3 regions of the Fodinibius salicampi genome follow, and region 3 is predicted to be linked to each of the others. Evidence: riboswitches for the same ligand, from Rfam matches in the RefSeq annotation. Region 3 holds a riboswitch; each other region holds the start of a gene.
The links. Region 3 has a riboswitch for cobalamin ahead of metE (5-methyltetrahydropteroyltriglutamate--homocysteine S-methyltransferase). Riboswitches for the same ligand answer to the same signal wherever they lie in the genome.
Positions count from the first base shown of each region.

Region 1 (10,507 bases), 220 kb from region 3:
ATTCTCCGATGACAAAAATCCGAAGCTGATCCCCGCCGGTACGATCCCGATATTCAAATGAAAGTTCACCGATGGAGAGTTTGGGTAAGTTCTCAACAATTTCTTCTTTTATGGTTTTAACGTCCTTTTTAGCTATGTCATCATCGGTAAGTAAAAGGGTTGAAGTAGCATGACCCGGCTCGAAATAAGAGTAGACTGCATCAATCTCAAATGCTTCTTGGTTATCGTAGAGATATTTTTCTACCCGTCTTACCGACTGTTCAACGCGCTCGAGAGTATAGGTTTCATTTAAATTATAGTGCAAATATAATTCGCGTGATTCGGAGGAGGGAAACATATCAATATTGGTCATATTCATCGGTATGACCACACTGAAAAGAATTCCCAGTATTAAAAATGAAGAGGCATAACGCCTTTTGAGTAAGCTGCTTAATATTCTGGAGTAAACGCGCTCTATTTTGTCAATATACTTGGTCTGTGAAGTCTGTTCAGGCGCCTTTATTTTGGACGTTAATAATGGAATAACCGTTAGGGAGATAAGCAATGAGGCACTCAGGGCCAGAATGATAGTTATGGCCACATGGTAAAGTTGAATAGCAATCATAGAATCTTCACTGATAATATTGGGAAGGAAAACTATGATTGTAGTAAGAGTACCTGCCGTTACGGCCATCCCAACCTGTTTAACTCCATGCCTGGTAGCTTCTGCTTTATCATCCATCATATGCTGGTTGCGATGGATATTCTCGGTTACCACTACTGCGTTATCGACCAGCATTCCAACCGCCAGCATAAGTCCCATCATCGAAAGAATGTTTAGGGAAAGATCCATAAAATAAAGAAGTCCGAGCGTAACTATCAGTGAGAAGGGGACAGCAAGCGCCACAATTAAGGTAGTGCTGATCCTGCGCAGAAACAGATACAGAATGATAATAGAGAAGAAGGCTCCCAGGAGACCGGCTTTCAAAAGCTCGGTGAGGGAGCTGATGATACCCGTTGCCTGATTGTGCATCTCGAAAATATTAATTCCCTTCATCTCGGGCAGTTGGTTGATTTCTCCGATTTCTGCAAGTACACGGTTACCCACCTCAACCGTATTTGCTCCTGACTCTTTGAATACATCCAACCCGATGGCATATTTTTGATCCAGATGGCGGCCATACTCTCGTTCTGGACTGCCATATCCAACGGTTGCCACATCATGTAATTGTAAATTATTGGGACCGATTACCAGCTGAGCAAATTCATCAGGTTTTGTCATTTCACCAGTGGGACGTACCATATAACGTTTACCGGCTTCGTCAACTTTTCCAGCAGTTACTGAAAAATTACTTTGCCGCAGGGTCTGTGCCAATTCATTTAAATTGACGTTATGGGCTTCAAGTCGTTCGGGAATAAGTTCAATGCGAATTTGCCGTTTTTCAACTCCATAGAGGTCCACATTTGCGACTCCCCGTATGCGTTCAATCCGTTGTTTTAAGTTCCTGTTCAACAATTCGTAGGCATTTGATAAATCGCGCTCAGAGGAGAGCCTAAGATTCATCATCGGGTTGTCCTGTGCCGAAAACTTATTTATAAAAAAGCGCTCCATATCATCTGGCAACTGGTTACGCACACCGTCGATTTTTTCTTTTATCTCCATCGCTTTCAGGCTGATATCAGATCCCATTTCAAACTCTACAAAAATACCCGCCTGGTTTTCACTGGATGAAGAATTCATTCTCTTCAGCCCGCTGATGGTAGCCAGAGCTTCTTCAATGGGCCGTGTAATGGTTCGTTCGACTTCTTCCGGAGTGGAATTGGAGTAGGGTACCGAGACATATGCCCCGGGAAAGGAGATATCCGGAAAATATTCCAATGGTACCATACGGCTGGCAATAATCCCGATAACGACAAAACTGATAAATATCATTATTGTTGTTACCGGGCGGCGGAGGGAGAGGTCTGTGAAGTTCATTTTAATCCCCCTGATCTTTTTGAATAGATTCATTCCCGGCAACAGCGGGTTGTTTGTATACTTTGCGATCCATAATCGCGTACATTACCGGAATAACTACCAGCGTTAAAAGAGTAGAAATCACTAGACCGGCAATGACCGTTATTGCCATAGGCGCACGAAGCTCAGCGCCATCTCCTATACCGATAGCCAATGGCAACAGGCCAAGGGTAGTAGTCAGGGTAGTCATTAAAATGGGGCGAAGTCTTGATTTTCCTCCCTCGAGAATAGCCTTGATCTTTGCCATTCCGCGCTCGCGGTATTGGTTGATTAAATCAATGAGTACAATAGCATTATTTACCACTATTCCGGCCAGTAGAATAAGACCGATAAATACTACCACGCTAATGGTTGAACCGGTTATCCAAAGCCCCAAGATGGCACCCACAAGCGCCAAAGGAATCGTAAACAGGATGATAAAAGGGTGCAAAAGTGATTCGAATTGTGAAGCCATTACCAGGTAAACCAGAAATACGGCCAGTGAGAGTGCGAATAGGAGAGATTCGAAAGAATTTGTCATCTCTTCATTTTGTCCACTTACTTGGGCCTGAATACCGGTCGGCATCACTGTTTGATTGATGATGCTACGGATATCTTCAGCAGCTGTGGAAAGATCTCCATAGTTTAAATTAGCGGAAATAACCGCTACACGCTGTTGGGCCGTGCGCCGTATCTCGCTTGGACCTGTAGCTCTTTTGATTTCAGCAATACTTGCAAGTGGTATCGGGGAGCTGCTGTTGGGATTGATAATCAGGTTTTGTATATCAGTAGCGGATGAGCGATCCTGCTCTTTGGCGCGTACGAGGACATCAATTTTTTGATCTCTCCATGAATAACGAGTAGCAACATCGCCGCGTACTTTGCTTACTACGAGATCTGCCACTTCATGGACTTGTAGTCCCAATGCTGCTGCTTTGGATCGGTCAAAGGTGATCTGTATTTCAGGATTGCCATGTTCCATAGTTGATTTGATATCGGTAAATCGAGAATTATCCGATATTCTTTGGACCATTTGATCACTGACTTTTTTAAGGTCGTCCAGATTGTACCCGGAAATTTCCACTTCAACAGGTGTATCAAATGTAAACAGGGCAGGGCGGGAGAATTTATATTCTAGTCCCGGAATACGCTGAAGATCGGTTCGAATTTCCCCCATAGTGCTCTCTTCAAGCGTTCGTCCCGCTCCACTTGTCAGGGCAACGTTGAGTTCCCCCCAGTTTTCACCGCCCTGGTTGGGATTAGCATCCATTTTATTGCCCGTACCGGCTACGGCAAAGGTTGTATTTATGGAAGAAACATTTCCGGCCGTTTGCTGAATTTTTTGAAGGGCACGGTCGGTTTGTTCTATCGGAGTACCGGGCGGCAGCTGGAATTCCACGTTAAATTCCCCCTGTGATAATGAAGGGATAAGTTCCATTCCCAGCTGAGGAACCAGCATTAAACTTCCTATCAATGACATGAAGGCAAAGGAAAGAACCATAAATCGGTGACGAAGGGACCAGCTTAAAAGGGCAGGATATCGATCTTCAATGGAGGTGAATCCTTTGTCAAAAAGGTTGAGGAGCGGATTAAGCACAAACATGATGCCCTTGCTAATGGCGTGTATCAATTTGCTGATTATTCCAACAAAGAAGGTGGGAACTGTTTCGAATATGAAGATTCGGGCTTTGCGCATCCAGCGCCCCACCTTTGTTTTGGGTTCTCGCAATTCCGGCTTTTCAATCTCCGTTTTTTCGCGTCCCGCCAGTGAGGAAAGCATTGGAATAAGGGTAATGGCAACGACCAGCGAAGCAAGCAGTGAAAAGGTGACCGTAAGGGCCTGGTCGCGGAATAATTGTCCCGCAATGCCGTGAACAAAAACGAGTGGAAAGAATACTGCTATGGTTGTAAGCGTAGAAGCAATTACAGCTGTACCAACTTCACCGGCTCCATCCCGGGCGGCCTGAAGGGGTGTTTTCCCCATATCCCGGTGACGTGATATATTTTCAAGTACCACAATAGAGTTATCGACCAGCAGGCCTATGCCTAATGCAATACCGCCAAGGGACATAATATTCAAGGTGATATCATTGCCATACATAAGATTGAATGTGGCGATGACTGAAACAGGAATAGACAGTGATATGATGACGGTGGCCCAGAAGTTGCGGAGGAATAGGTATAATATTATGATTGCTAAAATACCTCCGATAATCCCCGCATCCACTACTTCGTTGACAGCAGAAGAAATAAAAGTAGACTGGTCATATACCTTGGTAACAGCCATTCCCTCGGGTAGACGTTGTGCTACGTTTTCCATCTTTAATTTAACATTTTCAGCCACATTGACCGTATTGGCATCTCCCTCCTTATAAATAGCGATTTCAACCGCTTCCTGACCATTAAGCCGGGTAATGGCCTCCCGTTCCTTATATCCCTGGCTGATTTCTGCCAGATCTTTGAGATATACCGGGCTGCCTTCTTGAGTAGTTATGACTACATTACGAATGTCATCAACCGTTTGGAACTGGTTGAGTGTACGCACCAGGTATTGTTGGGTCCCTTCCTCCAGTCGTCCACCGGAAAGGTTTACATTTTCAGCTCCGAGGACCTGCGTGATCTGTTGCATTGGAATATTCAGATGGGCAAGCCGGTATTGATTTACAGCAACCTGGATTTCTTCCTCCAGTCCCCCGCTTATTTTAATAGAGGCTACGCCCTGGGCTGCCTGCAGATCTTTCTTAATCTGATCGTCGGCAAAGCGTCGAAGTCTCTTGAGTTTGTTGATATTATATTCCGATTGCTGTTGATCCTGGTAAGTGGCATAGTTGACTTCAGGATTTCGTTCCGACTGTGAATCCTCAATAAAGAAAGCATATCGTATAATAGGATCGAGCGTAGGGTCAAACCGGAGGATAACCGGCCGACCCACTTCGAGCGGAAGTTGCAGGGCGTCAAGCTTTTCACGAACATCGATACTGGCAAAATCCATCTCGGTTCCCCAGGCAAACTCAAGAGTTACATCCGACTGACCTGACCGCGAAATAGATCGTACCTGCTGGACATCCTTGACGACTCCCAAGGCCTCTTCAATTGGCTTGGAAACAAGGTTTTCAACTTCTGCCGGCGCAGCTCCTTCAAATTCCGTACGGACGGTAAGCGTAGGATAACTGAGTTCAGGCAGCAGGTTGATATTAAGTCTGCTCAGTGAAACAAAGCCAAAAAGGATAATCCCAATCGTAAACATGGCGATCGTTACTTTGCGGCGAATAGAAAAATCAATCAAATTCATAGTCGGGCTCCCCGTTAAGATATATAATGCTGGTTTTTAAAAGGAGACAATCTCAACTAAAGCACTGTCTTGCAGGCTGCTTTGGCCAATAGTTACTACGGTATCAGCGGGATTTAAACCTTCCAAAACCTCGATGTTATCCCCGTTTGAATAGCCGGTATTAATATTCCTTCGGTATGCGAGTTTATTGTTAATAACAAAAACACTTTTAATACCATCTTCGCTTATCACGGCATTCTTGGGAATTAAAAGTGCATCCTGATGGGTGTCATATACAATTCGAACACGTCCGAACATACCCGGCTTCAATTGCCGTGACTGGTCGTTTACAGATACCGTAACTTTAAATGTACCGGTTTCTGAATTTACAACCGGACTTACGCGTAGAACCTTTCCCTCAAAGCTTGCTCCCTGTATGGCATCTACCTGAATGAGTGCTTGTTGTCCTTTGCTGAGTTTATCCATCTCGTGCTCAGGGATGTGTAAAATAGCCAGCAGGGGGTCGAAATCTGTGATTCTAAAGACTTCTTGGTCAACATTGATCATATTTCCCGCTTTAATTAGCCGTTCGGAAATGACCCCGCTAATCGGAGCCTGGATTTTTGAATATTTCAGCTGCAACAGGGTAAGTTCATAATCCGATTTTTGTGCCTGGTATTCATAATTAGCATTTTCAAATTCCTGGGCACTAATTAATTCTTTTTGAAAAAGTTCTTCCTTTCTATTGAGTTCATTCTTTAGGCGGTCCATCGTTGCTTTGGCACGTTGTGTTTCCAGTGCTAATTGTTCCTCATCCAATTCTGCTAAAATATCACCTGCATTTACAATGTCGCCCTCTTCAACGTTTAGCTTTTCAACTATACCCCTGACTTTAGCTACAACCATGGCTTCTTCATCCGCTTCCAAAGTCGCCGTGCTGGAATAGTAGGCCGATATTTCACCGGAATTAGCAACAGCAATTTCGACAGGCACAGTGGCCGTGGAATCTTCATCCGTCATGTTTTTGGATTGGGTTTCGGAGCTGCAAGAAGAAAAAGTAACTGAGAAAAGTCCCAGCAAGCCAAGTATTATTAGTTGTGTAAAATATTTTATCGACATCGTCCCGAGCTTAAATTATTTTATTTTGATAACTACTCGGGATTACGAATAGGAATCACTAAAAGTTGCGATAAATTTTTTTAACGATTGGAAAAAATGACTGTAACTTTAAGATAGCACTGGATTAAGGCACATCAGTATTTATAAGTAAAATAAGTGTTTAGAGCCTATGGGATAGGCTATGCCTTGATAACAGATAATTACTTTGTAAATAAAGTGGGATGGTCTCTGTGAAAGTCTGTAGCCTGCTGGTATTTATTTGCCACTTCAAGAAGCGTTTCCTCATCGAATAAATCTCCAATAAAGGTAATACTGGTAGGTTGGCCTTCATCAGTAAATCCATTGGGTAGTACAACGGATGGATGTCCCGTGAGGTTGGTTAATAAAAGATTATTTCCTCCATAAGTCGGAGAGATATAGAGATCTACTTCGTGCATCAGTGAATCCATTTTTCGGATAAGTTCCTGTCGGGCTCTGTTGGCCTGTATATATTCAACAGCCGGTATAAAGCGGGCAGATCGAAAGAGATTGGGCCATGCCGACTTGCCCTGCCGCACCATTTCATCATCTTTATCGCTCAGCGTAAGCTGGTCAAAAGCGGCGGCTCCTTCAGCCATTAGAATGAAGCTAAGGTCCCCGGTAGGATAATCTGGCAGCTCCATAGGAGTAAGTTTGGCGCCCAGATCTTTGAGCGTAGCCAGGGTGAGGCTGTCGCGCTTTTGGTTATCATAATCACTTTCAAAAGCTGATTTTAAATAACCGATAGTAAGTTCACTCAAATTCACATCTGGAGTGTAATTAAAGGGGAGGTCAACAACCGTCTGATCTTTGCCGTCGGGACCTCGAATGGCATCAAAGACAATAGCAGCATCTTCTACTGATCGGGTGAGGGGACCTACTTTATCCATGCTCCAGCTCAGTGCCATTGCTCCGTGGCGGCTTACACGTCCGAAAGTAGGACGCAGGCCCGTAGCCCCGGTTCTGTTTGCGGGGGAGATAATTGATCCCCACGTTTCTGTCCCAATGGCAAAGGGAAAAAAGCCGGCAGAAGTACCGGCTGCAGATCCTGCGGAGGAGCCACTGGAACCCTGATCGAGATTCCATGGGTTGCGGGTGGTGCCTCCAAACCAGACATCACCGTACGCAAGTGCGCCCAGGGTCGTTTTAGCAATAAGCACTGCTCCGGCTTCTTCCAGCTTTTTGGCAACCGTCGCTGTTTCATTACGGATCTGGTCTTTATAGGGTTCAGCACCCCATGTCGTTTTATAATCTTCAACAGCAAACAGGTCCTTCAGTCCATAGGGTATTCCGTGCAGGGGACCGTGATATTCCCCGTTTCCCAGTTCTTCATCCATCTTTTGGGCTTGTTCCAAAGCCAGTTCCTCGGTAACGGTGATTACTGCCTGGAGCGTATCATCGTACTGGACGATCCGATCCAAAAAAAATTTGGTGAGCTCTACCGACGTAATTTTATGCTGCCGGATGAGTGAGGCAAGTTGCCTGATGCTATAAAAGGCAAGATCAGCCTGGTTTTCCGGTAGATTTACATCGTGGGGAATATGCCATTCTATAGGTTTTTCTGTAGTGTCGAAGGTACGTCCTGCGGGAATGGGATTGAAATTTAAAGCGGGAGGGATGCTGTTATCCAACTTAAGTTTACGCAATGATTGGTAAGCCTCTAGGTTACTTTCGAGTTCGGTAATCATGGAATCCTGTTCAGCTTGGGTAAACTCTATACCGATTATTTTAGAGGCTTCACTAATTACATTGGAAGTAATATCATCGTTGATGAAATGTACGGAAGTAAATGCCAGCAGGAATCCCAAAAAAAGTCCAAGTAGTAAGGTGTAAATTCGCTTGCCCATGCGGGTAAATTTTAATTGTAAAGTGAAAACAATATTAATATAACCTATCAAAACTAAAAAGAAGCGTATTCAGGTAACTTGTGGTAGTTAGAACTAATTTGGCCCGAAGGTAACCGGATAGAAAGCAAACTATGGATAAGTGCATTTGAAAAAGGTATTAGCTTATGACAGATCAGACTATTATTTTCTTCCTCAAGTTATTTTTAACGTACTGATTCGATATGGGTCCGTATTATTTATTTGTGAGATAATGCGGTTAAAAGGGAATTCGGTGCTTCTTATAATTAAACCTGTAAGGAAAGTCCGAAGCAGTCCCCGCTGCTGTAAGCTCCTTAACGCTTTAAATCCTTCGATAACCACTGTTTCGTTTTCTAAAACGGGCGGGAAGGTTGTTTAAAGTGGAGTAAGCCAGAAGACCTGCCAGTATTGATGACGGAAAACGCTTTCGGGAGAAAAGCTGATCCATGATTTGCACGCGCTTGTACCAGCCCTGTACATTCATACTTTTGGTCGGATATTTCATTTTATTGCTTCTTTCGGGAGCAGCTTGTCAGTCGGAACATCCGGATCAAACCCAGCCTGCGGTAACCGCCGATTCAGTTCATTTTTCTCATAAGGTGCAAGCCAAGTACGCCGAAGGATTTCGCATCAGCTATCATAACAATCACAAGCTGCTCGAGATAATAAAGCCTTTTCAGGATCAGGTGGATACACTCCGCTACGCATTGGTGCCCAGAGAGTTAAGTGATGAAGTGCAGGTTGAAGGTGCTGAAGAGATCGCAATCCCCATTAAAAGCCTGTTGGCCACATCAGCTACGCATATCGGACTTACAGATATGCTCGGAACCATCGATATAATTACCGGTATGGCTGGCGCCAATTATGTCTATCATAAAAAAGTTCGGCAGGGTATCGAAGAAGGTAACATAGTGAGCTTGCCACAAGGTGAACTAAACAAAGAAGAAGTGCTATCGCTCGATCCTGATTTAATGATGATATCGGGTGGGCAGTCGTCGCAGTTTGACAATTACAAAGTGCTTATGGATTCCGACATCAACGTGATGGTAAACTCGGAATGGCTCGAAACAACACCTCTGGGGAAGGCTGAGTGGGTAAAAGTGCTGGCCGCTCTGCTAAATAAAGAGAAACTCGCGAATGAGAAATTTGGACAGGTGGCCGAAAAATATAACCGGCTAAAGGCAAAGGTCGATACGGTGGATAAGATGCCACTGGTGATCAATAATATGCCGTATAAAGGCGCGTGGTTTGTGTCGGGCGGAGACAGCTTTACGGCCCAGTTTCTCAAAGATGCCGGCGCAGATTACCCATGGTATGATGAACATGACACAGGCGGACTCCGCAAGAGTTTTGAAGTGGTCTATGAGGTCGGACTCGAAGCCGATATTTGGATCAATCCCGGAACAGCCGAAACCAAGGAAGATATTTTGGACAAAGATTCCCGGTTTAAAGATTTTAACCCCTATAAAACGGGTGAGATCTACAACAATAACCGACGCACAAACGAAAGTGGGGGTAATGACTATTGGGAGTCGGGCGTGGTGCATCCCGAAATATTGCTGGCTGATTATATCAAGATCTTTCATCCCGATGTATTGCCTGAGCACTCTCTGTATTACTACAAACAAGTTGAGTGATGGCTGAGCAATCGACGCAATATCGCACGGGCATGCGTCCGCTTTACTTCTTTCTGCTTATTGGCGGAGTGGCAGGGCTATTTCTGCTTAACCTGGCACTGGGTTCGGTGGATATACCTCTACACGAGATTGTACAAGTGCTACTGGGTGATGGATCGGTCCGCGACTCATGGCAGAAAATTGTGATCAATATTCGTATTCCCCGTGCGGTCACTGCAATTTTGGCTGGCAGTGCGCTATCCCTGGGAGGATTATTAATGCAGACCCTCTTCCGGAATCCCCTGGCAGGTCCCTCTGTATTGGGGATAACCGCCGGGGCCAGCCTGGGAGTGGCTATCGTAATGCTGGCTGGAGGGACCATCACCAGTATCTTTGCCATTCAGCAGCTTTCGGCAATGGGCAGCTGGCTGATTGTTATTGCGGCCAGCCTCGGTTCGGCGGGCGTACTGCTGCTTATTCTGTTGATCTCCATCAAAGTACGAGATAATGTAACGCTGCTCATCATCGGACTAATGGTTGGAAACATGACGATCGCTCTCGTGAGTATCTGGCAGTATTTTAGCCGGCCCGAACAGATACAGGATTACCTTATATGGACCTTTGGAAGCCTGGGTGGAGTGCC
Region 1 is NZ_BAABRS010000001.1:422,657-433,163, forward strand. Features, by position in the region: gene ABEB05_RS01735 (efflux RND transporter permease subunit) at 1-1,957, opposite strand, end outside; gene ABEB05_RS01740 (efflux RND transporter permease subunit) at 1,959-5,267, opposite strand; gene ABEB05_RS01745 (efflux RND transporter periplasmic adaptor subunit) at 5,304-6,365, opposite strand; gene ABEB05_RS01750 (amidase) at 6,566-8,230, opposite strand; cobalamin riboswitch at 8,437-8,669, shown strand; gene ABEB05_RS01755 (ABC transporter substrate-binding protein) at 8,695-9,885, shown strand; gene ABEB05_RS01760 (iron ABC transporter permease) at 9,885-10,507, shown strand, end outside.
Region 1: another riboswitch for cobalamin. It lies ahead of ABEB05_RS01755 (ABC transporter substrate-binding protein); the one in region 3 lies ahead of metE (5-methyltetrahydropteroyltriglutamate--homocysteine S-methyltransferase).

Region 2 (10,507 bases), 210 kb from region 3:
TCAGTGGGCGCAGGAGATCCTGGAAAAAAGTCCCACTGCAATACGAATGATCAAATACGCCTTCAATTTAGTGGATGACGGCATGGTAGGCCAACAGGTATTTTCCGGCGAAGCTACACGACTGGCTTACATGACGGATGAAGCTGAAGAAGGACGCGATGCCTTTTTGGAAAAACGAAAGCCGAACTGGGATAATTACCCCTGGATTGGTTAGTAATTATTAAAGGTCATATAAAATTCGGCAAGTCTCTGATACTAGCCGTGTTTGAAGATATAGTATTGCAACAATTCTAAATGGGTCAGATCTACTTCATCGCTACCATCTACTCAGGCACCGAATAGTATTTCTGCTGGGTCCTTCCCTGATATAGATAACTTCCCTACCCCGAAGTACCCTATATCGGGATAGAGATATTGGGTACTTCGCGGTAGCAACAAGGATTATGTTCCATCAGCTAGCACTTAATTAACAGCTACATTATGAAAGATACTGCATTCCAACAAATTCCAGAGGCCCTCAAGTCCATTGAACAGGATACTAAAAAGAGTGACTTTACGATGCCTTCTGAACGTAAAACAGGATCACTGTTGCGTACACTCGTTAGCTCCAAACCCGGTGGACGTTTCCTTGAATTGGGAACCGGGACGGGGCTTTCGACAGCCTGGCTTCTCTCCGGCATGCATCCGTCTTCGCTGCTCGACTCAGTTGATAATGATAATACAGTCCTTGAAATTGCCCGGCGACATCTTGGGCATGATAAACGCCTTACATTTCACAACTGTGATGGAGGAGATTTTATCAGGCAGGCACAGCCCAATTATTATGATCTGATTTTCGCGGATGCCTGGCCGGGTAAGTATAGTTTGCTGGATGAAACCCTGGATCTGCTTAACGTTGGAGGATTCTACATAATCGATGATATGAGTCCCCAGCAAAACTGGCCCGAGGGACATGAAAAAAAGGTGAAAAAACTTTTGAAGACACTTAATGAATACTCACATCTCAATGTATGCCGCTTAGCATGGGCTACCGGTATCATTATTTGTTGCCGGGTAAATTAAAGGAACACCTTGAGTATAGGGGCATTTGTTAATACAACTTTTCCTCTTTAAGCAATGAAATAATCTCTTCCAAATGCTTGCTATGATCTTCCTGGGCTTTTGCAATACGGCTGATCTTGGCTCCAATCCAAAGAAAATAACCGATCACAATTAGCCACGGTGATAAGAAGATGAGTAACATTGTTATAATTTCCATCCCGCCAAAAGGTGCCATTGTAATAAGTCTTTTTTTAAAAATTAAACTATGATAAAAGCCCCGACAGCATATATCTGTCGGGGCTTTTGTAATTAAGTTAAGTATCAGAACACGGCAAGTTTAAAAGGCTCGCCATGATTAATTTTATTTACGAGCAACCGGTAGTCGACCCGCAAGTAATACACTTCTGACAGGTGCCGTTGCGCACCATCGTCATACTTCCGCATTCGGGGCAAGAGTCGCCGGTATAACCCAGTTCTTTCGCCTTCTCGTAATCGCTCTGGTAACTGTTGTCATCTGCGGCAGTCTGGGCCTTTTTCGTCGGTTGTGATTGCACCACCGTTTCTGGCTCCTCAGATTCACCATTATCATCATCGGTACCAGGGGCCTGCTTTGGATCTACGCGCTTGGCCTTTTCACGGGCCTGTTCGGCTTCTTCCGAAGGCCGCATTTTTCGCGACATCACATCTTCTGCAGGAACATGAGCCAAATCATCCCGACCGAGATAGGTTACAGCCAGCTCGCGGAAGATATAGTCGATAACAGAGGTCGTCATCTTAACATGCGGACTTCCATTAACGGTTCCGCTGGGCTCAAACTTGGTAAAGGTAAAGGCATCCACAAATTCTTCGAGTGGTACCCCGTGCTGCAGTCCAAGTGAAATTGCAATAGCAAAGCAGTTGGTCAGGCTTCGGAAAGCGGCGCCTTCGCGGTGCATATCTATAAAGATTTCACCTAGCTGTCCGTTTTCGTACTCACCCGTTCTCAGGTAGACACTCTGTCCGCCGATCTTCACCTTCTGCGTATAACCGCTTCGACGGTTAGGCAGGCGCTGACGATCAGCCACATACTTATGGATAATCTTCTCAGCCGTTTCAACTACCTTATTCTGAGCTTCCGCGGTCTCCTCATCCAGATCTTCTTCGTCGAGGTCTTCAAAGACATCGCTGAGACTATTCAGCGGCTGACTCAGCTTTGATCCATCGCGATAAAGCGCATTGGCTTTGAGCATCAGCTCCCAGGAATCCATATAGGCATCCTTGAAGTCTTCTACGGTGGCCTCGTTCGGCAGGTTGATCGTTTTTGAAATAGCGCCGGAAATAAACGGTTGTGCAGCAGCCATCATGCGGATATGTCCGCCGGGTTTGATGTACCGTGTTCCGATACGTCCACATCGATTAGCACAGTCAAAGACCGGCAGGTGCTCATCTTTCAGATGCGGAGCGCCCTCTACGGTCATGGTTCCACACACATAATTATTAGCTTCCCTGATCTCCTCGTTGGTGAACCCGAGATGCTTGAGTATATCAAATTGCGGATTAGCAAGCTGCTCATCTGTAAGTCCGAGCTCTTCCTTGCAGAAATCCTCGCCGAGCGTCCATTGGTTAAAAGCGAATTTCACTTCAAAACTACTGGGCAGCGCTTCCTCAATGGCTTCAAGTTGTTTATCACCAAAGCCTTTCTCGCGCAGGCTCTCCTCATTAATATGCGGACAACCGTCCAGCGTGCCGTATCCTTTTGCATAATTAATGATTTCCTTACGCTCTTTGGGACTGTAACCCAAGTTCTCTAACGCCTTGGGCACGCATTGATTTATAATCTTAAAGTGTCCGCCGCCGGCCAGTTTCTTAAACTTCACCAGGGCAAAGTCGGGCTCAATGCCGGTAGTATCGCAGTCCATAACCAGACCGATCGTTCCGGTCGGTGCAATAACCGTTACCTGGGCGTTGCGGTAGCCATGTTCCTTACCCATTTCTACGGCCTTTTTGGAGTCTTCCCGTGCCGCTTTTAACAGGTTGTCGGGACATTCATTCGCATCAATACCCATCGGCTTGACGGTAAGCCCTTCATACTCATCGGGATCCACATTGAAAGCCGCTCGCTTGTGGTTGCGAACCACACGAAGCATGTGTTCTTTATTTGCTTCATAGCGTTCAAAGGTCCCCAACTCACTTGCCATCTCCGCACTGGTCGCATAAGCATTCATGTGGATGATGCTAGTCAGCCCACCGGCAATCGCACAACCTTCGGGACTATCATAGGGAACGCCCTGAACCATCAGAGCCGCGCCTATATTCGCATAACCCAAACCGAGCGTGCGATACTTATAAGAAAGATCTGCGATCTCTTTGGAGGGAAACTGGGCCATCAGCACTGAAATTTCCAGCACAACTGTCCACAAACGGGAAGCATTACGAAGCGCTTCCACATCAAATTCCTGACACTGATCCGTTTTAAAATACTTCATCAGGTTCAGTGAAGCCAGGTTACAGGCCGTATTATCCAGGAACATATATTCCGAACAGGGATTACTACCGTTTATGGGTCCGTCCTCGGGACAAGTATGCCATTCATTAATCGTATCATGGTATTGCGCTCCCGGATCAGCACATGCCCAGGCCGCATTGGCGATATCGTCCCAGAGTTCACGCGCCGGCATACTCTTGCAGGGCTCTGGTTCTCTGCCCTCTTTCTCAGCATTACGTTTTTCAGTCCTCCAATACAGGTTCCATTCGTCATTATTTTTGACGGCCTTCATAAACTTATTGGGAATACGGACCGAATTGTTGGAATTCTGTCCACTCACCGTACGATAAGCCTCTGAATCCCAGTCAGTATCATATGTATCAAACTCCAGATCCGTAAAGCCCTGCTCAGCCAGCTGAACGACGCGTTCAATATAATTCAGCGGCACCTGGTCTTCCTTCGCTTCTTTAATTGCTTTTCCGAGCTCCTTGTTTTTCAGAGGATCACGGCTGACCGCCCCGTTGAAGGTACGCCCGTCAATCTCCACCGGCTTATTACACAGCTTAATAATTTTCTTGAGATGCTTTTCAAGGATTTTGGATCCTGTTACAATAGAAGCGACCTTTTGCTCCTCGCGCACCTTCCAGTTTACATACTCTTCAATATCAGGATGATCCAGATCCAGCGTTACCATCTTGGCCGCACGACGTGTCGTACCACCGGATTTGATAGCACCGGCCGCCTTATCTCCAATCTTGAGAAAACTCATCAGACCGGAAGATTTTCCGCCGCCGCTCAGAGGTTCTCCTTCACCGCGAATTTTGGAAAAGTTGCTGCCTGTTCCGGATCCGTATTTAAAGAGGCGGGCCTCCCGTACCCACAGATCCATAATACCGCCCTCATTCACGAGGTTGTCATCAATGCTCTGGATAAAGCATGCATGCGGCTGTGGATGGGTATAGGCATCTTCCGAGCGCTTAAGCTCTCCGGACTTCCCGTCGACATAATAGTGTCCCTGCGACGGCCCGTTGATGCCATAAGCCCAGTGCAAGCCGGTATTAAACCACTGCGGGCTGTTTGGAGCCGCCATCTGGTTTGCCAGCATATAGCACAGTTCATCATAAAATACCTTTGCATTCTTTTCCGAATCAAAGTAGTCATGCTTCCAGCCCCAATAGGTCCAGCAACCCGCCAGACGATGAAATACCTGGCGACTATCATCCTCTCCGCCAAAACGCTCATCCTCGGGAATATCTTTCATCGCCTTTTCATCAGGTACGGAACGCTGCAACCATTTGGGTACTCCCTTTTCCTTGACTTTCTTAGTCTTTTTGGGGACTCCGGCTTTGCGAAAGTATTTCTGAGCTATCACATCTGTTGATACCTGCGACCAGTCTTCAGGTACAATTAGCTCATCCATCGAAAAAACCATTGAGCCGTCCGGATTTTTAATCTCCGATTTCCGGCTCTCAAATTTCATGTCCCCGAATGGGGTTTCCCAATCATCCTGAGTATAAAAGCGTGTAAATTTCATATAATTTCTCCAGTTACTTGACTAATAATTATTACTTACCTGCGTTGTAGAAGGGATTTATAAAACAATTAATAACTCCACATTTTCTATAATTAAATATAACGGACTGCAACTTTGGAGCAAGTAAAAAACCCAATTACTTTTCCACAAAATGGGGAAGTTATCCACAATTTTTAGCCACCTATAGACCAATTCCTAAGAAATTATATTTTCTCGCGCATTTTAATTGTGGATAACTCTTTGAGGGAGGTAGCTAATGCTTTGTAATCCCCTATCAACTAGTTGTCCGGCAACAAATCTAAAAACCAAGAAGATCCTTGAGCTGGTCGATTGGAAAAAGAATAGGCTGAATCACCGGGTGCTTCATAGCTTCGCTCAACAAGCTTCCCCTTCTCAAATGAAACGGGATCTTTAAATATCGGACCGTCAAAAACGAAAGAATGAAACTCCCCGTTTTCTCCGCAGGGATCAACTCCCTCCGGCAAGTCTTTTAAGAACTGATGATCAAATTCGCGGCCCACAAATGAGGCATCAAGTTTCCGACCATCGGCAGAAACAATTATGGCTCTGAATCCCAAGTCGATGAACTCTCGGGCCAGCCGATCAGTGTCTTTATTCCATAAAGGAAAAATTGCTTCCACATTAATCTCTCTGAGCTTATTTTCGCGATATTTGCGCAGGTCTTCCAAAAAGATATCTCCAAAAGCTCCAAGATGGACTCCCTCTCTTTTAAACGCCTGCAATGACTCGGACATTATACGGTCGTACTGTTCCATATCAAGCTGATCGGGCAACATTACACAATGAAGCGGAATGCCAATTTGCCCAGCCTGTAAATGAATCAGCTCTTCCCTGATTCCATGCATGGAAACGCGGCCTTTCTCCTGATTCACGGTAGTCAACAGCCTGCAAATATCATACTGATCACTTTCCAGGAGTTTGAGCAAACACAAAGAGGAGTCTTTTCCTCCACTCCAATTAAATATCACTTTTTCCATTTATTAATGACTTCTGACTGTGTTGAATCTGGATGCTATAAAAAATAAAGAGTTCCGGGCAGGCTTCCCTCCCCGGAACTCTTATATCTATTCTGCTATACTAGCATTCGGCATTTTGTCGCCGATAATTTTACGATACTTAGTTCACTATGAAGTGAAATGCTTTAGGTGCAATACCTACGCTAAAAGAATCTATCGCTGTTCCGTCTAGTTCATAAACAATTGCCTGTCCATTCTGACTGTATCCCTTACTGTCTCCGACATAAAGTCTGCCTTCGGTAGGCATATACTCAATGCTGCTGAAAGTACGATCAATGAGGGTATCCTCTTTTATTTCAAACGTATTCATATTGATCGCGGATAACACCTCGTCTATTAAATAAGCTTCGGCTCCATTATTATTGAGGGCAATACCCGTAGGATGCCCTCCGGTTTCTATAGAATCTATAACGGTAGCTGTTTGACCGTCAATGATATGGACACTACCGGGAATATCATTCTCCGGGTCGCGCTCCCAGTTTTCATCATAGGCTATTTTTCCTTTACACACCACCCACAAGCGATTACCAGTATCTCTTGCAATCTCCGTAGGTCCAGCCCCTACTTCAATAGTTTCTTCGACGGTATCGTTGCTTCCATTAACGACCGTTACAGTTTGATCATCACCGGAGCCGCTGTTGGCGACATAAACAAAATTTCCTATTCGGACCATGCTTCTGGGCTGGGAGCCGACGGAAATTCGTTCTTCATCTGTCTCCTCAAAGTTTTCCAGATCCACTATCGAAATGCTTCCATCGTAAAGATTGCTTACATAACCGACCTGTTCAGTAAGAATCTCGAAATCTGTTGGAGTCGTTGACATCTCAATAGTTCCAATGCTTTCCAACGATCTTACATCAACGATTTCTATTTTATTAGCTTCATTGAGCACGATATACATTCGAGAGCCGCGTATCTTAGCAGATTGAATGATACCAGCAAGAGGCCGACCATTAGCATCTTCAAAAGCGGCCTTCAAGGTACTTCCGGATTTGGGGTCGTAACTTGTAATGGTGCCGTTTGCATCGCTGAAATTTCCTTCATTGCTAACATAAACGGTTGCAAGCTCAAGTGGATCAGGATTATTTCCGTTGTCCCCCAGGCAGGAACTCAGGGTCACTGTTATCAAAAGTAATAAGGGAATGTATCTAATTTTCATAATCGAGAATTTATAAATGATAAGTTACTGTTAATGATAAACTAAAATTTCGTTGAGGCATGGCGTACCACTGAATAATCTCATAATTGGTATCCAGGAGATTCTTAACTCCTGCCTGTAATGTAAGCTCCAATGCTTGCAGTTGTTTTTGGGTTTGTACACTCACATCCAATACCTGATAAGGATCGAGTGAATCACGCAGGTCTTCGGTATCAGTCGTATATCGCCGACCAACCCAGCGATACTGAATGAGAGCCTTAAAAATATCTTTTTGTAAGCTGAGGGTACCGTTATATTTCCACTGCGGAGTATACCGTAGCTGGCTCCCAACAGCCTCATCACCGGGAAAACGAGGAGTCATTATCTCTGTGCGGTTTAGGATACCCGATTGTTGAATATTCAATTGCCAGCCTGGGGAAATCAAATAACTATTGTCAATTTCGGCTTCTATTCCTTTTGTAGTTAGCTCTTCTACATTAGATGGCGTATAGATACCATCATCCCCGGGATACCAGCGGATGCCATTACTGATCTTACTGTAATAGCCCGTTAATCTAATGGAAGATACACCCAAAAATTTTCGCGGAGTTATTATAATACCTGCTTCGCCGGTGTTACTTCGCTCTGCTTTCAAATTTGGGTTTCCACCTTGTCCCCAGTACAACGCGTTAAAAGTGGGCGGATTAAAATCCCGGCTCAGCTGTCCCCGCAGAAAAAGCTTATCAGGAAACAACTCATAATTTATCCCCAATGAAGGGCTGACTACAGTTCCAAAATCATTGTATGCATCCATTCGCAATGCCGGATATAGCCTTAACCTGTGGTCCACCAGCATCACTTCCGGATTGGCAAGCATGCTAAACTGACTACGGCTTTTATCAGTCACATAGTTATTGGAGGTCACACCCGTCAATGCTCCACTGATCTCTCCTTTCAATAACAACTGTTCAGCAACAGGATATTTCAGATCGGAACTGACCATCCAGCGCTTATTGGTACTAAAGCTTCGGGTATCTGTGTCCGGATCAAAATAGTTCAGCTCCACACGACTTAAATAGTTCTTAAACGAAAATTCTGCATTCCCAAGCTTACGTTCATAGGTACCTAACCAGCGAAGAGCTTGATCTTCCTGACGGCTCTTACTGTCAGTTTTTAAAATAGATCCCGGAATTTGATTATCTTTGTCAGCCACCCAAAAAACAGATTTCCAATGTCCATTGTTTAATTCTTTACCTACCGAAGCCATTACATTAACGCCTTTACTGCGGTTATGCTCTCTCTTTTCCGTTCGGTTATAGGCTCGGTTATAATACTCAAAATCATTTTCAGAGTAGTCGTACATGCTGTGCACCGAAACCTGGAGTTCTTGAGTACTATAGTGTCCTTCCATTGAGGATTGCCATTGCCCATATGACCCAATCCTTTGACGAGCAGAAAAATATTTCCCGGCATTCCAATCAGATCGCAAATAGAGTGCGCCGGACAAACTTCCCCCACCAAAAGCTGTGCTTGGCGTTCCCGAGCTCAATTGTATCTCCGAAAAAATATTGGCGGGCAATAGCGAAAGATCTGTTTGCCCAAGCGTAGGACTATTGATAGGAACGCCTTCCCAAAGCACCTGTATCTGCTCGGAAGAAAGTCCCCGTTGAGAGGCCGTAGACATGCCGCCCGGCCCGTACTCTTTGATAAACAGAGAAGACTCCATGGCTATCACTTCTCCTATAGACTGTCCCTTTAAAAGACTGAGGCGCGAAGAATCAGTCACTTCTACATTCGTGGGCTGATAGATTAAAGGCTGGTGTATACGGGTAGCCACTACTTCAATTTCTTCCAATTGAAGTGTATCAGCTATAGTCTGGCCATAGGCTGCCTGATAAAGAAATAAGAACGTACAGAATAAAACAGCTGTACTGATTTGTTTATATAATTGGGTCATAAAATGTCCTCGCAGAAACTTTAACTCCCGAAAGTTTCTCAAGAAATAGAAATTGTATGGCAGGTCTTCTGGCTCATCCTGATGTCCGGCCTTCCCATCCGCTATTCGGCGGACAGTGGCAAAAGGTTGGAGACATCACTTGCATGGATTTACAGTTGCGGGTACAGCTTCCGAATTTCCGTTCAAAAACTTGATACGGAGCACGGAATTCCCTTTTCATCCGCCAGCTGGCGGAAACCAACACACTATTTCAAAGAGCGTAGGAAAAGTAGGGCGTTTATGGATAAAATGAAACTTAATTTTCTATCTTAAAATTTCCTTAACCATAAATAAATGCGTATCACTTTGCTTATACCTACTCCTTGCTAGTGATTTATAAATCATGGAGGAGCGATAACAAATGCTGAACAGAATCTTTCCGGTGCCCCTTTCCTTTTTCAGTTACAATCCACTGGAACCCATCATCAGATTGCTGCACCTTTACTTCCAGTCCGGCCCCATTTGATTCTTTCACTTTATAGCCCGCACGTTCCAAAGCTCTCCGTGTCCAGAACACCCCTACTTCATTTCCATACAAATAAATAGGCATTTTGGATGGTTCGTGCAGCTTAAAAGAACCGGTAGCCCGATCAAAGACAAAGCTATCCTTTTCAAATACCGACTCAAAAGTCCCATCCAAGACGAGGTCTTCCGGGGTTCCGGTAATAACTTCTCCCTGCAGACTAATGAGCCATAAATGATCAGCAGCCTTTAACGCTAAGTCCAACTCATGGGTCGAAAAGAGTACCGCTTTCTGAGTATTATGCGAGAGTTTCCTCAACAAGCGAATAATACTTACCCGATTGGGCAAATCGAGATGGGCTGTGGGCTCATCCAGTAACATGGCCGGGGTATCCTGGGCCAAAGCACGGGCAATCATCACCTTTTGCCGCTCGCCATCACTCAGCTGTAGTACATCCCGGTTCACAAAAGAAGCAATACCTGTGGATTCAATGGCCCATTCCACCTTTTGAGTATCCCGCTTATCCAGAGAACCAAACCATCCCGTATAGGGAGATCGGCCGAAAGAAACCAGCTCCCGGACGGTCAAGTTACCTATGGTAAGCTGATCCGTTAGAACGGTACTTATCTTTTTGGAAATGTCTTTATTGGTAAGTTGAGCCATCGACTCTCCCAGCAAACTTATTTCACCATTTAACGGTGGATGAAGTCCGGCAAGTGTTCGGATTAAGGTGGATTTCCCCGATCCATTGGGCCCTAACAAACATACCACCTGCCCGCTCTTCAGCGATACATCAATACCAGCAGCCACCGTTTTAGGGGCTTCCCTTCCCCG
Region 2 is NZ_BAABRS010000001.1:433,662-444,168, reverse strand. Features, by position in the region: gene ABEB05_RS01800 (1,4-dihydroxy-2-naphthoyl-CoA synthase) at 1-214, shown strand, start outside; gene ABEB05_RS01795 (O-methyltransferase) at 481-1,062, shown strand; gene ABEB05_RS01790 (hypothetical protein) at 1,091-1,276, opposite strand; gene ABEB05_RS01785 (vitamin B12-dependent ribonucleotide reductase) at 1,407-5,039, opposite strand; gene ABEB05_RS01780 (Dph6-related ATP pyrophosphatase) at 5,318-6,037, opposite strand; gene ABEB05_RS01775 (YncE family protein) at 6,177-7,235, opposite strand; gene ABEB05_RS01770 (TonB-dependent receptor plug domain-containing protein) at 7,246-9,171, opposite strand; cobalamin riboswitch at 9,213-9,429, opposite strand; gene ABEB05_RS01765 (ABC transporter ATP-binding protein) at 9,545-10,507, opposite strand, start outside.
Region 2: another riboswitch for cobalamin. It lies ahead of ABEB05_RS01770 (TonB-dependent receptor plug domain-containing protein); the one in region 3 lies ahead of metE (5-methyltetrahydropteroyltriglutamate--homocysteine S-methyltransferase).

Region 3 (10,507 bases):
ATGTGCAATGTAAACCATTCACCGTCTTTGGCGGGAGCATCATTCATGATGTCTTTCACGGCATAGAGACTGGCGGTTTTTCTTGGATCATCATCAGTATTATTAACCTGTACTTCATACCCCTTTTCCGGCCAGCCTTCTTCCTGGTATTCGGTGTGGAAGTAGATGCCCGAATTAGATCCTTCGGTCGTTTTTACATCCGCTTGGAACTCAAAATTCGTGAAATCATGATTTTCCACAGGTCCCGAATAAAACAGGTGTGCGCGGGGACCATCAACTTTAATGATTCCATCTTCTAACGAAAAGGTCTCCGGATTTTCACCGGCCTGCCAATTTTCCAGTGTTTCACCGTCAAACAGGGAAATCCATTCTCCGTTTGTTTCCTGCGCCGAAGAGGAGAACGCTCCGCCCAGCACCATTGCGATGACAATCATTGCGGTCATTACTTTGATCGAAAATTTCATAATAGTTTAATATGCCTTATAAGTTCGTGTTATACTTTCCCATCAAGGGACAAGCGGTTTATTAATAGCTACCTTACCATACGCATTTTAACCCGTTCCTTCAACTTGTAATATCCTTGTAGAGGATTCTTACAGGCCGAGAGGGGCAGTATACCCCTACTAATAATGCTCACTGCCATGGGAATGATATTCTAAAAGTTATTAGTATAACTTTCTCACTGTTATACTAATAACACTACCTATGTTACCCTAATAACTGTAATACTGTTATCTAAATAACTCTGTGTAAGTTATACTGATAACAGTGAAGTTACGTCGGTTAGGGGGAACGTTACGCAGAATTACAAAGGATAATTCATTCAATATCCTACTAAAGCAAAGGCGGGAGGAGGATCAGGCTAGCTGGAGTTTAGTATCAAGTCTTCCCGATCGAATTTCGGATGAGCTGTGCATTATTGCCCGTATTTCTAGCCGGTAACTGTCAGCCGTGAGGGTATCGGGAATGGCAAAGATCAGCTCTTTGGGCATATTCCGGATGAATCTGTTTACGCGAATCTCTGTACCGTCATGGCTGATAAAGAATACCCCTTGCTGTTTGTCATCCGGATCTGTTTTTAAACGGTAACCACGGACGATAGCGATGCTTCCGGGGGTGAGCAATTCGTTTTTCGTATCGGAATCCACATCTAAAAACCGGGTGATGGCGGGGCGGGGAATATGTCCGTTTACTTTTTCCAGTCGAAGCTTTCCGGGAAGGGTTTTTAAACGCAGCCCACAGTTACAGTTGATATGCAACTGGTGGCGACTAGGATCGAAGTAATCTTCATGATCTTTAAAAATACCCGAGATAGACAGGCTGATATTCATCAGGGGAGTATCAATACGGTGGCCGCGGGAAAGAGCACGTTCAATGGCCGCTTCATAGTTTTCGAGCGTGGCCAGTGCATCGGCTTTAGTTATCGTTGATCCCCGGCTGATCATTTCATCAATAATATCTTCCATCGAAAGGCTTTTCCCGTGCCGGACGATAGCCCGGTGGTCGTTCGGTTTATTGGTCAGATGGTTGGGGTAAAGGGCGTAGGTAATGGGCATAGCTTTTTGTTTGTTTTGAACGTTTATGGGTTGTAATAAATCACCCGTGTCATTCTGAATTTATTTCAAGCTCTGGAGGCGTTAGTATCTGCAATAAATGCTGAAATGGTTTGCATGATATAGTAGTTATGCTCTTTCTCAATAAGTAAGATCCTTTTGGAGGGGAATCCTTACAGATTTTTTGGCCCATATCGGGATTCTGTTAAACCTGTTTATTCAGGAGGTTATTGATAGGACAGGTTGCCAATCCGTTTGGACTGGTTAACAACTCGTCCTGTAAAGCGACCCAGGGCTATAAGTGTTTATAAATAACTGGGTAAAAGGGACAGGAAATAAGTAGCGCGGGAATTAATTCCCGCGCTATTGACTCATACATATAGCTGTTTCAAGTTTACAATGCAGACCCACAACAGAACCTACTGATTATAACTATGCACACTGGTTTTCCATGAAACCACTTTGGTGCCATTTATACATCGAAACTTTCCTCCGGAATGTTAACAACTTAGGCTAAATGTGGAAAAGTAATCGTTGACAATGAACGCCGAAGCTGTTTTCTTAAAAGTAAGATTTAAAGGTGTCCCGACCACGGTCGGGGTGAAAAGGGAATCCGGTGATTCCTGAGAAGGAGAATCCGGAGCTGTTCCCGCAACTGTAATCCGATAGATTTCTTTGTTAAGCCACTGTCTCAGCCCCAAAAGAGATGGGAAGGATCAAGGAAATTTCGGTAAGCCAGGAGACCTGCCTTTAAATTGAGTAAACGAGGCCTTCGGGAGTTAAGGCGTTGTTGAAAGACAGGAACGGCGTAGGTCTTCATTATGGTTTATGTGATATTTTTTATCTCCTGTCTTATCAACGTTTTAGCGTTCTCACCTCGTATAATTATAAGCTAAAACAAGGTATTACTCATGCTTACTCACAACCTCGGATACCCGCGGATAGGTATCAACAGAGATCTTAAAAAAGTCGTAGAATCTTATTGGAAAGGCGATATCAGTAAATCAAAACTGGTGGAATCCACCGAAGCCCTTCGGGTGATGCACTGGACCAAACAGAAAGAAGCCGGCATAGACTGGGTGCCGTCGAATGATTTCTCACTCTATGACCAAGTGCTGGATACGGCGCTGCTGGTGGGGGCTATCCCGGAGCGCTACCAGGAGTTGTATGACCAGGAGAATGACAAAATCCTGAGCTATCCCATTGATACTTATTTTGCCATGGCACGGGGCATACAGGATGAAGATCATGACATCTCGGCCATGGAGATGACCAAATGGTTCAATACTAATTATCACTACATCGTCCCGGAGTTTTCGGCCGATCAGACCTTCCAATGTCTTTCATCAAAAATATTTGACGAGTACGAGGAAGCCAAAGCCGTGGGCGTAATTACAAAGCCCGTGCTTATTGGTCCGGTCAGCTTCTTGCTGCTGGGCAAGGAAAAGGAGGGAGGCGGTGATTTTCACCGCCTAGACCTGCTAGATAAGCTGCTGCCTGTATACCAGGAAATTTTGGATAAGCTCGAGCGGATGGGCGTCGAGTGGGTGCAGATCGAAGAGCCGTTTCTTTCTCTGGACCTTGATGGAAAAGTCAAGAAGGCCTATCGGAAAGCCTATCAAAAACTGGATGAAGACCTGGGAGAATTAAACTTGCTGCTGACGACCTATTTTGAGGGTCTCGGTGAAAATTCGGATCTGGCGTGCGAACTACCGTCAGACGGCCTTCATATCGATCTGGTAGAAGATCAGAATCAGCTGGAAGTGGTGCTTGATAAAATGAATGGGGAGCAAGTGCTTTCCCTGGGATTGATCAACGGACGGAATATCTGGAAAGCAGATCTTGAAAAAGCAGCAGAGATTATTGACCAGGCTGAGGAAGCAATTGGAAGCGACCGGCTTTGGATAGCACCTTCGTGCTCGCTGCTGCACTGTCCGGTGGATCTGGAGCAGGAAACGGATGAGACGGCGCTGCCTGCCGAGGTCAAGCGCTGGATGGCTTTTGCCAACCAGAAACTGGACGAGCTGTCCCTGATGAAGAAGCTCGCAGAGGATTCGTTGACAGACGAAGAGCAGGAACTTGTAAGGGCGCACCAGGCAGATCTGGCTGACAAAGGAGAGTCAGCGCTGGTGCATAATCCCGATGTGCAGGAGCGCATAGAGAATCTGGATGATGGTATCCTACACCGCGACCATCCCTACAGAGAACGAAAAAAGGTACAGCAGAAACATCTGGATCTGCCGGACCTGTTCCCCGCTACCACCATTGGGTCCTTCCCGCAAACTAAAGAAGTCCGGCAGTGGCGAGCGGATTACAGAAAGGGAAAGTTATCCTGGGAAGAGTACGAACAGCATATCAAAGAGGCGATTGATAAACTGATCCAAAAACAGGAAGAGATTGGCTTGGACTTGCTGGTCCACGGTGAATTCGAGCGCAATGATATGGTAGAATATTTCGGTGAGCAGTTTGCCGGATTCGCTTTTACCCGCAACGGCTGGGTGCAAAGCTATGGCACCCGCGGGGTAAAGCCGCCCATCATTTATGGCGATATCCACCGTCCGGAAGCCATCACTGTCAAATGGTCCTCGTACGCCCAGTCCCAAACTGACCAGCCGGTCAAAGGAATGCTCACGGGTCCGGTAACCATCCTGCAATGGTCCTTTCCGCGCGACGACCAGCCCTGGTCTGAAACCGCTAAGCAGATTGCCCTGGCCATCCGCGATGAAGTAAAAGACCTGGAGGAAGCCGGCATACAGGCTATCCAGATTGATGAACCCGCTTTCCGGGAAGGGTTGCCATTGCGGCGTGACGATTGGGATCGTTATCTGGAATGGGCGGTAGATGCCTTCCGCATGGCTTCTACGGTGGTAGAGGACCAAACACAGATCCACACTCATATGTGCTACTCGGAGTTTAATGATGTGATCGAACATATTGCCCGCTTGGATGCGGATGTGATCTCTATGGAGACTTCCCGTTCCCAGATGGAGCTGCTGGATGCCTTTGTGGAGTTCGAATATCCCAATGAAATAGGTCCGGGTGTCTACGATATCCATTCTCCGCGGGTGCCTTCAACCGACGAGATGGTCGCGCTGCTGGAAAAGGCTGCGGATGTACTTGAGCCTGAACAGATCTGGGTAAACCCCGACTGTGGACTTAAAACCAGAGGCTGGGAAGAGACGCTGCCGTCGCTGGAAAATATGGTGGAAGCAGCCCGCCTGATGCGGGATAAAGTATAAAATTTTAATCTATACGGACGTAGCATACTACGTCCCGACAAAATCTATTTATTTATGAACAACAAACTAATAGGACGCACTTCAGTACGTGATAATATTAAACTCAGTGAAGATCCCTCATATCCCATTTTCAAGGAGCTCTACGAAAAACAAAAAAAAGCGATCTGGTTTCCGGAGGAGCTGAATATCCAGCAGGATGCGCTTGACTATCACTCGCTTTCGGATGATGAAAAGGATCTCTTTGATACGGCTGTGGGCTACTTCTGCTCCTCGGAGCTGCTGGTACAGAATGTGCTGGTAAACTCCTTCTTTCCGCTGCTCACCGATCCACACGCCAAGATGAGCTTCAGCACGCAGCTGTTTATGGAGAATATCCACAGCGATTTCTTTGAGATTGTGCTGCAGTCATTCGGTATGGACCGCGAGAAGATGTACGATGTAGCCTTTGATGACCCCATCCTGCGCAAAAAGCAGTCGCTGATTGTGGATGAGATCGACAAGATCAGCTATGAGAAGATCGATCCGGAAACGCTTGAAGGACAGAAGCAGGTCCTGCGGGCCATTTTACTGAATAACATTATCCTGGAAGGGATTTTCTTTTACTCCTCTTTTGCACATTTCTTCGCCCTCAAAGATATGGCCAAGATGAAGAATGTGGTCTCCGGGGTAGAACTGGTGCTGATTGACGAGTCGTTGCACCTGCAGAACGGTATTGAGGCAATCCTGATTATGCTGGATGAAAATCCGGAGATTGTGGAAGATACCGAGTACGTGCAGGATATACGGGACATCATTTTGGAGGGAACCGCCCTGGAAATAGAATACGTGAAACATAAGTTCGGAGACCGTACGATCCTGGGAATTTCTTACGGTGAACTGGAGCGCTACCTGAAGTATATCACCGACCGGCGCCTGCAGGAATTGGGTTTTCAGCAGGAGTTCCACATCAACGAAAATCCCCTGCGATTCCTACAGAAGGAAGATGTAAAGAAGCTGATCAACTTCTTTGAGGTATCCTCAACCGAATATACGAACTATTGATATAGCACCCTATAGATATTGTAAAGACCACTTTCAAAGAGCAAGCAGTCTATTAACCCTTTATAAGGTAACCCCCACAGTTGACAGGAAATGATACTACCGGGCAAAAAAGCTCGGTGGAGACAAAACCCTTGACAAGTGGCAACGAGTAGGGGCTGTGCGGATTAACCTTCAATATTTAACCTTTCAACCTTTCAACACTATGAAAAGAACTGTCATAAAGCGCGACGGAACGGAAGAACCGTTCAGAACACAGAAAATTATTAACGCCATTTTTGAAATTATAGAAGGACTGGAGGTAGAGGACGACTACGAGCTGGTCTTTCTGATCATGAAAGAACTGGACCTAAAAGTCCCGGAGCGGGTGTCCACCGAAGAGCTCGACCGGCTGGTGCTGAAGGCTATAGAACAGCTCATTCCTAAACACCCGGTCTACGATACCCTGGCCACAAGGCAGTTGTTGAAGCTCATTAACAAGCGAATTGACCGGCGACTGGATAGCTTCCGGGAATACCTGAAAAAAGGATTTGAACAGGAGCTGCTGCATGAACGGCTCAAAGCGTTCGATTTTGATCTTCTGGAGCAGTCGGTCAACTTTGAGCGGGACAGCCTGCTTGGTTATTTTGGCTTAACGACCATGAATGACCGTTATCTGATGAAAAACCGCGATGGTGAGGTCATGGAGAAACCGCAATGGTTTTTTATGCGGGTGGCCATGGGCATCGGTAATTCCAACGAGGAGATCGTCAAGATCTACAACAAGCTTTCAAAGCTGGAGTACCTGCATTCCACGCCAACATTGTTTAATTCGGGTACCGTTACCTCGCAATATTCTTCCTGCTATGTGAGCGTTATCGATGACTCCTTGGATTCGATTATGGACAAGGCACGCGAGACGGCATTCCTGGCCAAATATGCCGGGGGTGTGGGGACGGATGTCAGTCGTATCCGGGCTACGGGTTCGAATATTGCTTCGCTGAATGCACCCTCATCCGGGGCCATTCCCTTTATAAAGATCTTTGATACGCTGGTTAACTCCATCCAGCAGGGGGGACGCCGCCGCAGCTCGCAGGTAATCTCCATGCAGCCCTGGCACCTGGATATCGATGGTTTCCTGGATCTGCGGGAAACCACGGGCAACGCCTATTTTAGGACACCATCGCTCAACACGAGCTTATGGATGCCCGACGAAATGATGCGTCGAATTGACCAGGGAGAGCCGATCTACCTGTTTGATCCCGGTGAGTGTTCCGAACTGGTAGATGCCACAGGCGATGACTTCAAAAAGAAATATGAGCAGCGTATTGAGCAGGCCGAAGTCAATGAGTTGGAGCAATTTAGGAAACTGGACAGCCAGGATTTTTTCAAGAAGTATCTCTTCAAGCTGGCGAAAACAGGTCACCCGTGGCTGATCTTTAAAGATGAGCACAACCGCCATAACCCGTGTCCGGAGTATAGCGTGATCAACAGCTCCAACCTATGTACCGAGATCTCCATTCCCAATCGTCCTGACTCTACGGCTGTTTGTACGCTGGCATCGGTGAACCTCTCGAAACATGTGAAAGAGGACCTGAGTGATATCGACTGGGAAAAGCTGGAAGATACGCTCGAAACAATGACCCGGGGATTGGATAATATCCTGGATAAGAATTTTTATCCCTCCGAGGCTGCAGAGCGTAATACAATGGACTTGCGTCCCTTGGGTATCGGACTCATGGGTTTTGCGGAGGCCCTGATCGACCTAGAAATTGCCTATGACTCTGAAGAAGCCGTTATGTTGGCCCGGAAACTGGGAGCCTTCATGCGGAAGATTGCCTACCGTACCTCGCAGGAGCTGGCCGAAGAGCGCGGGGCATTCAGGCATTACCAAGAGATGGAAGAGCAGGGTAAAGGGTATGATTACCCGCCACGCCGCAATGCCGTACTATTAGCAATTGCGCCAACTGCGTCGATCTCCATTATCACCGGTACAACCTCGTCCATCGACAGTTATTTCAGTAATCTTTATTCCCGCGATACTCTTTCCGGCAAGCATATCGTTATTAACCGTCAGCTGATTGAGGACCTGGAAGAAAAAAGAAAGTGGAGCGATGAGATCGCCGATGCCATAAAGGCCAATAACGGCTCGGTGCAGTATATCGATGAGCTTGATGGCGTTATTGACAAAGAGTTGTATAAGACCGCCTATGAGATCCATCCCAAGCGGCAGATTGATATCGCGGCGGCTTTCCAAGAATCCATCGATCAGGCCGTGTCCAAATCGCTGTACATTGATGAGCACTTGCGTGACAACATGGAGGAGATCTATCTTTATGCTTGGGAAAAGAAGCTGAAGTCCACCTATTACTGCTTCATTGACAAGGTAGTAAAAGGGGAGAAGTACACCGAGAAAGTAAATAAAAGGGGATCGCGCAAAGGGTTCGGAGCCTCATCTCCATCTGAAAACGATGGGGCGAAACAGAAAACCGATCCGGTAGAAGAAGATAAGGCAGAACTAGAGGCCAAAGCACGGGAAAAATTTGGTGATGAGGTCGTAGATGAAGCACTCGAAGCCAATGCCGACTCGTGTCCCACGGACCCGATGCTGCGGCGGATTTGTCCGGCGTGTGAATAGTAAATATTTCAAAATATATCAATAGCCCGGGAATACATCCCGGGCTATTGATATATAGTAATGCTAATCTGTTAAAAGTTTAAATATTTTTTATAAATCTGTAATTGATTAATATACAATTGGTTATAGGAAATACTTAAACTAACTATTAGATCTGTTTTATCCCCGAATCAACCAGGCACCCGGCGGTACGTTGCGAGAGAGCGTGTAGCAGTCACCGGGTGGAGGCTGGTGGCCAGGTGGAGTATTGGGATACCAGATTCTGCAGCTTCCGGGAGGCGGCATATGTCCGGGAGGTACTTTTCCAACGCCTTTCCGATGGTCAGGTCTCCGCTCATGTTTTTCTACAGCTACCCCGCCTCTTTCTCCTTCAAGGATAAGAAGTCCATGGGAGCAGCCAGAAAGTAAAACCGTGACCGTAATAATGAACAGTACTTTTAAAAGGTAACTTAGCTGGTTTTTCATAATATGGCGTTCTCATTGCGATTTATTTCAATAAGAACAGACAAATACCCGTTTTAAATAGCATGTTTGTGCTAAATCACCTTTCAGGCGCGTTCGGCCAGTTCAAACCAGCGGCTGGTTTTCTTTTCTATTTTGGCGTTGAGTTTTTCGTATTGTTTTGATTTCTCCTGCAATTCGTCGTGACTAAGTTTTCCGCTGCTTATTTCAGTTTCAAGCGCTTCCTTTTTCTGCTCAAGTTTTGCAATATTTTCTTCCAATTTGTTATACTCCCGGCGTTCATTATAGCTGAGCCTTTGTTCATCGGTGGATGAGGATGAATGATTTTGAGCAGAGGAATCTGTTTCTTGTTTTGGTTCCGGGGAGGATGTAGATGAAGAGGATAATTGTTCTTCCAAGATCTGTTCTCTGTACTCTTCGTATGTACCGTGGTGATCCCTTATTTGCCCTTCACCTTCAAAAATAAAATAGTGATCAACTAGCTTATCCATGAAAAAGCGATCATGTGAGACGATGATCAAGCATCCTTCAAAATCCAGGAGAAACTCCTCTAATTTATTAAGGGTCAGCAGATCAAGATCATTAGTGGGTTCATCCAAAATGAGAAAGTTAGGGTTTTGGATAAGTACTAACATTAGTGCCAGCCGGCGTTTTTCGCCACCGCTAAGCTTGCGCACATGTGTATATTGCATTTCAGAGGTGAACATAAAGTGCTCAAGAAAACGGGAGGCCGTAATTTTTTTGCCGTTGGCCAGTTTAATAATTTTAGCCTCGTTCTGAATAATATCGATGACCCGTTCATCTTCATCAAACTCCAGTCCCTGCTGTTCATAATGGCCAAATACGACGGTTTTACCGGTTCGTATTTTTCCGGAATCCGCCTGCTCTTTTCCGGTAATCATATCTAGGAAGGTGCTTTTACCGGCCCCGTTTTCGCCAATTATCCCGATACGCTCTCCCTCTTCAAAAGTGTAATAGAAGCTATCCAGTATTTTATTGTCATCAAACTTTTTGGAAACATTTTTAAGTTCTAAAATTTTACCTCCAAGCCGTGGCATATCAATACTCAAGCGCAATTCCGGATCTTTGGGTCCGGTTTCGGTTTTATCCTTTAGTTCCTTGAAATCATCAATACGGGATTTAGATTTAGTGGTCCGGGCTTTGGGTGAGCGGCGCATCCATTCGAGCTCTTTTTTGAAGAGTTGCTGGGCTTTGTGAGCTTCTTTGCGTTCAATTTCTCTTCGCTCCGAACGCTTCTCCAGAAAATACTGATAGTTGCCTTTATGATGGTATAGTTTGCCTCCTTCCAGTTCGAGGATGTGGTCGCAAATCCGATCCAGAAAGTAACGATCGTGGGTGACCATCAAAAGTGTTCTGTTGGTACTAATGAGATATTCCTCTAACCACTCGATCATGGCAATATCCAGGTGGTTTGTGGGTTCATCAAGGATAAGAAGATCCGGATTATCGAGGAGCACAAAAGCAAGGGCCACACGTTTGCGTTCTCCACCGGAGAGGGTGGCGATGGATTGGTCAAGATTGTGAATATTAAGCTTGCTCAGAATCTTTTCCATGCGCTGCTCATAATCCCAGGCGCC
Region 3 is NZ_BAABRS010000001.1:640,321-650,827, forward strand. Features, by position in the region: gene ABEB05_RS02610 (3-keto-disaccharide hydrolase) at 1-464, opposite strand, end outside; gene ABEB05_RS02615 (DNA-binding domain-containing protein) at 858-1,556, opposite strand; cobalamin riboswitch at 2,115-2,319, shown strand; gene metE (5-methyltetrahydropteroyltriglutamate--homocysteine S-methyltransferase) at 2,465-4,792, shown strand; gene ABEB05_RS02625 (ribonucleotide-diphosphate reductase subunit beta) at 4,847-5,833, shown strand; gene ABEB05_RS02630 (ribonucleoside-diphosphate reductase subunit alpha) at 6,036-8,447, shown strand; gene ABEB05_RS02635 (hypothetical protein) at 8,607-8,912, opposite strand; gene ABEB05_RS02640 (ABC-F family ATP-binding cassette domain-containing protein) at 8,996-10,507, opposite strand, start outside.